One region of the Gudongella sp. DL1XJH-153 genome, then DNA from elsewhere that is predicted to be linked to it. Evidence: riboswitches for the same ligand, from Rfam matches in the RefSeq annotation. Region 1 holds a riboswitch; the other holds the start of a gene.

Evidence for each region. Region 1 has a riboswitch for cyclic di-GMP ahead of ACOEN1_RS08260 (S-layer homology domain-containing protein). Riboswitches for the same ligand answer to the same signal wherever they lie in the genome.
Region 2: linked by a shared signal. The riboswitch ahead of ACOEN1_RS01045 (transglutaminase-like domain-containing protein) and the one ahead of ACOEN1_RS08260 (S-layer homology domain-containing protein) in region 1 are both predicted to bind cyclic di-GMP.

What each region holds. Positions count from the first base shown of each region.
Region 1 covers NZ_JBMEMN010000018.1:30,685-34,967, reverse strand. The annotation lists gene ACOEN1_RS08265 (M20/M25/M40 family metallo-hydrolase) at 1-933, opposite strand, end outside; cyclic di-GMP riboswitch class I at 1,323-1,396, shown strand; gene ACOEN1_RS08260 (S-layer homology domain-containing protein) at 1,520-2,527, shown strand; gene ACOEN1_RS08255 (GGDEF domain-containing protein) at 2,594-3,151, opposite strand; gene ACOEN1_RS08250 (hypothetical protein) at 3,249-4,187, opposite strand.
Region 2 covers NZ_JBMEMN010000001.1:195,861-200,143, forward strand. The annotation lists gene ACOEN1_RS01030 (protein arginine kinase) at 1-687, opposite strand, end outside; gene ACOEN1_RS01035 (UvrB/UvrC motif-containing protein) at 671-1,168, opposite strand; gene ACOEN1_RS01040 (CtsR family transcriptional regulator) at 1,187-1,642, opposite strand; gene ACOEN1_RS01045 (transglutaminase-like domain-containing protein) at 1,725-2,507, opposite strand; cyclic di-GMP riboswitch class I at 2,522-2,595, opposite strand; gene fusA (elongation factor G) at 2,758-4,283, opposite strand, start outside.

The DNA.
Region 1 (4,283 bases):
TGGACTCATGCTGTGTGTAAAGAAGTTGTAGTAGCTGTATGCTGCAAGGGGAGTCTGTACAGTGTAGCCAACCTTTGTGTCTGTCTGCTTGAGACTTGTCGGTGGTACGGTTACCTCTCCCTGTGCTTCATCACAAAGCTCAGGATTAAGGTCAATTTTTCTTGTAATTTCTGCAACAAGCGTGTTTGGATTAAATCCTCCAAATGAATCCCCAACATGGGTTTCCTTACCAGTTACATAAAAGGAAGGTAGCAACTTGCCGATTGTACCGAAGTATACGTATCTGTTTTCATCCTTCTTGTGATAGGGTGTTGAGTAATCGGCATTTATTGCAGCCACATATTGGAGATTGTGCTCCTTCTTCCACTGCTTAAGAATCTTTAAAGCCGATATTATTCCGTGTGAATTGTCCTCTTCATCACACTCTGCTATTGCTATAAGATTACCGTCAAGTTCCTCTGGATTCTCGGAAAAGTATTTTATCAGATACATATGACCAGCCACTCCAGCCTTCATATCGAGAGAACCTCGGCCAAACATATACTCACCTGATTCTATGTCTTCAAGAACCTCTTTGGAGACATTCATCCCTCTAAGAACTTCCGGAAGCTTGTCAGGATTAAACGCAGCTTCCCTGTTTGTACCAAAGTCATCCACACCGACGGTATCAATATGACCCATAAGTATCACTGTTTTGTTTGATTCACCCTTTGTACCCTTGACCAGTGCAATGGCATTGTGCCTTGTTATCTCGTCATTGATAGTCTGCTGAAATACAACCTGGTCAGGCTTCTTCCTGAAGTAGTCCAGTTTCATGTAGTAGTCGTAAATCCATTTTGCCACGTCGCTTTCACCGCTTGTCTTTACAATGCTTGGAATCCTGACAAGCTCCTTGGTAATACTCTTCACTTCATCAAAACAATTCAAATACATTAGCAACAACCTCCGTTAACGAATTCTATCTCTATTATGGCATAGCTTATATTGCAAAGCAAGATAGGCTAATGAACACCGTATAATAGACAGTGAAGAATCTTTCGCAATACCCAGTTAGGTTCTAGATCCCTCCACTTCGGTCGGGAAGACAATAAAACCTGTCATGTCGAGCTTGTCGAGACATCTCGCTTTTAGTTCTTGGTTCTAAGTTGTTCGTTGTTTATTGTTAACTAGAAATTCTTAGACCTTAGATATTAATTGTCTTTTCAATTGTTACATTTAGTTTACATAATTGATTTTATGTTCCATCGTGGTATAATAAAGATAATAATTAAATAGCAACCCACTATGACAAATACAAAAAGGTCAATCCTTTTGTATACTGTCAAACGTAAAGGCAAACCTACCGAGAGGAAGGGACGCAAAGCTACAGGGCCTGAAAAGGCAGCCAGCTACCGAAAGGAGAGTTTACAATGAAGAGGATAGCTACGAACCTTTCACAGTATTTGTTTTTTATTTGTGCAAATTTTGAATTGAAAGTAGTTTTACAGAATGATAAAATACAAACGGGAGTGTGATAATAATGAGAAAAATTCTTGGCCTTATTCTAGCCATTATAATAGTAATACAACCACTCAAGGCTGAGGCAGCAAGCTTCAGTGATGTGAATACAAATGACTGGTACCACGAAAATATAACCTTGCTTATTAGAGAGGGTGCAATCCAGGGATATCCGGACAGTACCTTCAGACCACAAAACACAATAACTACAGCTGAGTTTATAAAGTCAACAATGTCAATACTTGGCTACAAAGATATCCCTTCAAAGGGAACACACTGGGCAGACGGATACATAAGCAAGGCTATTTCACTTGGAATAGCATGCAAAGAAACATCAGCAAATCCTAATTCACCAATATCAAGATACAACATGGCAAGAATAGTATCAAATGTACTGGACCACCAAAATTACAGACCACAGGCAGATTTGCCACAATACGAGCAGCTCATTAAGGATATCTGGGAAATATCATCTCTGGGTAGTTCGGAAACCAAAAATGCGGTACTTAACTCCTATTCAAGTGGAATCCTTACTGGGTATGTGGATGGTGCATTTAGAGGCAACAGCACCCTTACCAGAAGTGAGGCCGCAACTGTCCTTCTAAGAATCAAGTACGAGCAGTACAGGGCACTTCCCGAGGTTAAGACAACTGTTGACTACAACCAGAGAATTCTTGATCTTGTAAATATCGAAAGAGCAGCAGAAGGCATAAAACCATTGAAATTGCATGCTGAACTGTCGAAGGTAGCCTATGAAAAGTCAAAAGATATGGCAATTTATGATTACTTTTCACATACTTCTCCAAACTACGGGTCTCCATTTGAAATGATGAAAGAGTTTGGAATAAGCTACAGATATGCTGGAGAAAATATTGCAATGGGACAGCCAACACCGGAGATAGTTGTTCAGGCATGGATGGACTCACCAGGTCACCGTAAGAACATTATGAGCACTAATTTCGGAAACCTTGGCGTCGGGGTATACAACGACAATGGAAGAATCTATTGGACACAGATGTTTATAAATTAGTCAAAAAGCTTTTAAAGACCGAGAAGTTTAAATCTCTCGGTCTTTTTATATGCTAAATAAGAATAATTACCTGTGCGCTCTTCCAATTCCCTCTACCTCAGAGCTGGCAGCAAGCTTTTCAATCTCGCTTAAAAGCTCATTTATTGGTTCTCCTTTGTACAGTCTAACTCCAACACTGTACTTGATTCTTATTCCCATGGGGCTGATCTGCTTGTCTATGGCTTTTTTCAACCTCTCTGAAACTATCGCTCCCTTGTTTGGCTGAACATCAGGCAATAGCAATAAAAAGCCTCCGTCTTCATATCTTCCAACAATATCAACAGATCTTACAGATTCGGAAATAGCCTGACTCATCAACTTGACAAGAACATCTGCCGTATCCCTTCCATGCTCTTCAACAAGAGCTTTGAAATCCGATATCCTTATAAGCAAAAGACTTAGATAGGATTGACCTCTTGCAGTCCGAACAGCTTCATACTCAAGCCTTTCATAGAGAGCCCCTCTGTTTAGCAGCCCTGTAAGTCGGTCTCTGGTATTTAACTCCTCCATCTGCTTTCTCAATCTCTTGTTTTCATCCCGTAAATCCTGAATTTCCTTCAACAAGACATCCTTTGACAATTCCATGGCATAACCTCCTCATTTAACCCTTAAGAACATTATACCCATTGCGTTAAAGAGTTACCAGAAAAAAATCCCCTCACTTAAGAGGGGATTGATTGTATTAATCAAAGTCTACTGTCAATTCTTCTATCTCTACTCCATCCAATTCTACACGTACTTCAAAATCGGTTTCATCAGTCTGGAACCATACATGACCGTTTGGAGCAATCTCAAGCTCCATATCATCTGCATCAACATCATCAAAGTCTACAATTACCAACAATTCTTCGGATATGCTTCTGTTAATTAAAAGCTTGCCATAATACATTCCTGAGTCTACTGCTGTTTCGTCCAGGTCGATTTCCCATTCAATTAGCTCTTCTAGAATGTCTCTAATCATATCCTCAGCGTCTTCAACAATTACTAGATAACTCTCATATATATCTTCTTCATCTGAGTCTCTTTCCACTACTTCACCTAGGATATCTACTGCAATTCTTGCTCTTTCCACAAGATTAATATCCTCAATGGTCAAGTCATCCAAATCCTCCGGAAGCTTATCTATAGCTGCTTCTGCCCTATCCAGTGCTCTTTCGAGATCTATCTCATCCCTAATCTCATCAAGATCATCTTCTACATTGGAATAAACCAGAATCTTGCCCATATAAACTCTAACACTTAATGGTTCTATTTTCCACATTGGCATCGGTTGACTGAAATTTCCTTCAGAGTCAATGTTTACTGTCACATTGTTAAGCTTGACCTTAAGCTTTGTGTTGCCCATAAAGTCCTCAAAGTCGTATTTCTTTTCATTGATATCAATCCGACCTTCAATCAATCCAACATTGCCATTTTCCATTGAAAAGATATCGACCTCAACATCATCGACAATTCCAGTCATCACTTCCATCAAATTGCCTATCTTCTCCATCGCCTTCATTCTACCAGGATTCATCTTCTCTTTGGCAATCGCATTTGGGCTTACTGCATAAGCAGCTCCACTACCAAGAATTAAAACTCCCGCAAGCAATATCGCCAACCCGCGGCTCCATACTTTCATCTCAAAGACCTCCTTTTTTTATATCATCTTCGCATAATATAGATACCCAATACTATCTTGTGCTACCACAACAAAAGGCCGACTGAAATATAATTG
Region 2 (4,283 bases), on a different contig from region 1:
GTTCAGTTTCTCAATTATCTCTTCCTCAGATTCACCCAGAGTCAACTGATTGGACACCTGGTAGAGGTCACCAACCGCCTCGGTGCCTTCTCCATATATTCCTCTTATTGTAAGCCCGATCTTTCTAAGCGCATTTGAAATACTGCCAATATGCCCCGTCATTGTTACTCCAGGCAGATGCAGCATAACAGATGCCCTCAAGCCTGTACCTGTATTGGTTGGACAAGCAGTCAGATACCCGAATTCAGCATGATATGCAAAATCCAATTTATCTTCAAGAAGGTCGTCAATCTGTGAACAAAGCTCCCAGCCACCCATCAGATTGAGACCTGGTAACAATGTCTGAAGTCTAACATGATCCTCTTCATTTATCATTATTGTAACCTTCTCATCTTCTCGCATAAAGAAGCTGCCCTTGTCAATATTCTCAAGAAGTCCTGGACTGATTATATGATTTTCCATATATCTTATTCTATCTCTGTTTTCCATTTCACTTAGGCGATGAAACTCGTATTCACCCTCAGGAAACTGCTCCTTAACTGCTTGAATTATCTCATCGGCAGTCTCCCGGGACTGATCCCTGGTTGAATACAATGGAAATACCTCTTCCCGAATATTCCTTGCAACCCTAAGCCTAGTACTTACCACAACAGGGTCATACTCCTGCGGATCAAGCCATATGGTCATTTTCATCACCTCTTTTATCTGAATCCATTACTTTCTTGATTCTCTTGATTTCATCCCTTAGAACAGCAGCTTTTTCATACTCCTCCTGCTTGACGGCTTCGTGAAGCTCCTTATCCAAATGATTGATATCTTCCTGATGCCTTATCATTGAATAGCCTCTCTTTGGAATCTTTCCGTTATGCTTCGTGTGTCCGTGGATTCCTCTTATAACATTCTCAAGTTCCTTGCCGAATGCATCGTAGCACTTGGAGCATCCAAGCTTGCCTGTAGATCTAAATTTCTCGTAACTTAAGCCACAGTTCGGACATTTTGTATCTATATCTATTCCTTCAAATAACTTGTGGAGAGGAAATTGTTCATGAAGATCCTTCTGAATTCCTGAAGCACATACTTCACAAAGATGATGCTCTTCCATAACTCCATTTATTACGCTGGTGAAATGAATCTTTGCTTCCCTTTCATTGCAGGATTCACATTTCATAATCTGTCACACTCCAATCTATTTAACCAAAATCAGCAATATATTTCTAAGAACAGAAGCTCTAATTACATTCCTGTCCCCCGGACCACAATTAAATGCTCTGTCACTGACAGCAGCCTTGATAATCTCAGCCTCCCTGCTGGTTATTATTTCTTCTTCCTTCAAAGCAATCAATATTTCATAGGCTTTGTTTTCAGTAAGCGACTCCCCAACGATATTCTGAATGATATTGTTCAGATTTATATCCTCCTGGAGCTTTACTTTTACTATTCTAATATACCCACCGCCGCCTCTTCTACTCTCAATATAGTAACCCTTGTAGGGGGTAAATCTTGTACTTAGGACATAGTTTATCTGTGAAGGGGCACATTCAAACTGGCTTGCCAACTCATTTCTTTGAATTTCCACAACCCCGTCCATTTCCTCAATCAACTCCTTGAGGAATTTTTCAATAATGTTGCTTAATCCTGCCATTAATATCCCTTCTTTCTGACTTTGACTTTCTTTGTCTTTTACCCAAAAAAATTAAGCCCTAACAGGCTTAATCTAATATTATCTAATATTCTCTAACTTTTTGATAATCAAGTTCACTTTTGGCCATCTCTACTGTCATACCATTTTGGTAATAGGCAGCATCAAATGTTGTGTCAATTATCATCCAGCTTCCGTTTACATAGACTTCATTCCATGCATGGTATACGTCTACTCCTGCAGTATATCCCTTGACAAGCTTGGTAGGGATTCCTTGGGATCTCATAAGTCCTGCAAAAAGGGCTGAGTAATCGTAGCAGATTCCCTGACCACTTGTTATGGTATCATCTATTGATGGTATGTAGGAATTGTTTATATAATTAATCTTGTCGTAATCATATTTTATGTTGTTTGTGATATGGTTGTAGGCCTTTACCACTTTCTGATAGTCTGTTTCCATACCATGAAACAATGCATTGGCCAATACCGGCATCAGGCTTTGATTAGCCCAGTATACAGGTTGACTTGAAGTCAGGTATACATTTTCGTTCCACTGTGAAACGTTCATTTCTGATTTTCCAAGTACCTGATATTTGTTTCCTTCGATGTTTTTTAGAAGCTTAACAGTATATAGTCCATCTCCAAGTTGCAGAGGGATATGTTCCTGTGTGTTGTTCATGCTGTAGAAGTACTTTTCAGTTCCCTTCTCAACCATGACTCTAACATTGCTGCCGTATGCTACGCTATCTATCCTAAGTTGACTATTGTCCATTGATGTCACGCCGAAGCTCTCTGCAGCGTTTGATATTCCAATTGACCCAAATAAAAAAACAAATACTAATAAAAGGCTCAGAACTCTCCTCTTCATTTGTAAACTCTCCTTTCGGTAGCTGGCTGCCTTTTCAGGCCCTATAGCTTTGCGTCCCTACCTCTCGATAGGTTTGCCTTTATCGTTTGACAGCATACAAAAAGGGAATGCCTTAGTGTATTTGTCATACTCTTTGTAATGCTATTTAGTTTTCATAAATATTATACCACAATGTAATGCTATGTAAACCCTATTTTTTCAATTATTACAGAAATTTTCAGCCCGGCATAAAACCGGGCTGAATGGATGGCTAGTTATTCTCTTTTTCTGCTTTTGCTTCAGCAATTATTTTATCTGCAATCATTTGTGGAACTTCATCATATCTTGTGAAATTCATTGTAAAACTACCTCTTGCCTGGGTCATTGCTCTAAGGTCAATTGCGTATTCAAACATTTCAGTATGCGGAGCTTCTGCAATTATCTTCTGGCTACCGTCAGCCTGCTGCTCCATTCCAAGAATTCTACCCCTACGCTTGTTCATGTCTCCCATTACATCGCCCATATAATCCTCAGGTATTGAAACCTCAACCCTTACTATAGGCTCAAGAAGTATTGGTTTGGCTGCTTCCATGCCCTTCTTGAATGCAATTGATGCTGCAATCTTAAATGCCATCTCGTTTGAATCTACATCATGGTATGACCCATCAAAAAGAATAGCTTTAATATTTACTACAGGGAATCCTGCCAATACTCCTTGCTCAAGGGATTCTCTCACTCCCTTTTCAACTGCTGGCCAGAAGTTTCTTGGAACTGATCCTCCAAAGATCTGCTCTTCAAAGATGAATTCTTCCTCGCTTGGTTCGAATTTCATATGAACATCACCGTATTGTCCGGCTCCGCCAGATTGTTTCTTGTGTTTTCCCTGAACTGTTGAAGATCCTTTTATTGTTTCTCTAAATGCAATCTTAGGACTCTTCAGCACTACATCCACACCAAAGTTGGTCTTTAGTTTATCGACGATTACTGTAAGCTGCATATTGCCTTGTCCACCAATCAACAGCTGTTTTGTCTCAGTGTTTCTTTCAATGACAAATGTCGGGTCTTCATCAATCATCTTGTTAAGGGATGTACCGATTTTTTCCTCGTCACCCTTATTCTTTGGCTCAACTGCCATAAATAAAGTTGGTTGAGGATATTTTATTGTTTCATAAAGTGTCTGGTCTGATTTCTCGCACAAGGTATCTCCTGTTTGAGTATATGCCATTTTTGAAGTGGCTCCAATATCTCCTGCCATTATTTCAGAAACCTCAATTTGGTTCTTTCCTCTTAGGATGAACAGCCCTCCAAGCTTCTCGGATTTTTCCTTTGTTGAATTGTAGAGGTCTGTATCTTTTGTTAGCTTGCCAGAAACAACCTTGAACAAGGTCAATTTTCCAACAAACGGGTCAACGATTGTCTTGAATACAATGGCTGAGAATGGTTCGTTTACATCTACCCTTCTTACAATTTCTTGTCCATTTTTGGTTCCGGTAGCACTTCCAACATCAGCTGGAGATGGAATATATCTTTGTATCAAATCAAGCAGGAAGTCAGCTCCGATTGCCTTTTCAGCACAACCTACCACTAATGGAACGAGCGCTCCGCTTGAAACACTCCCTCTGATTCCCCTTGTTACCTCTTCTGATGTAAATGCTTCGCCTTCGAAGTACTTTTCCATAAGTTCCTCTTCAGACAATGCGATCCTTTCCATAAAGATTTCTCTGTATTCATTGACTTTTTCCTTCTGCTCATCGCTTAGGGGAACTTCTTTTCTATTTTTTCCTTCGTATTCATATG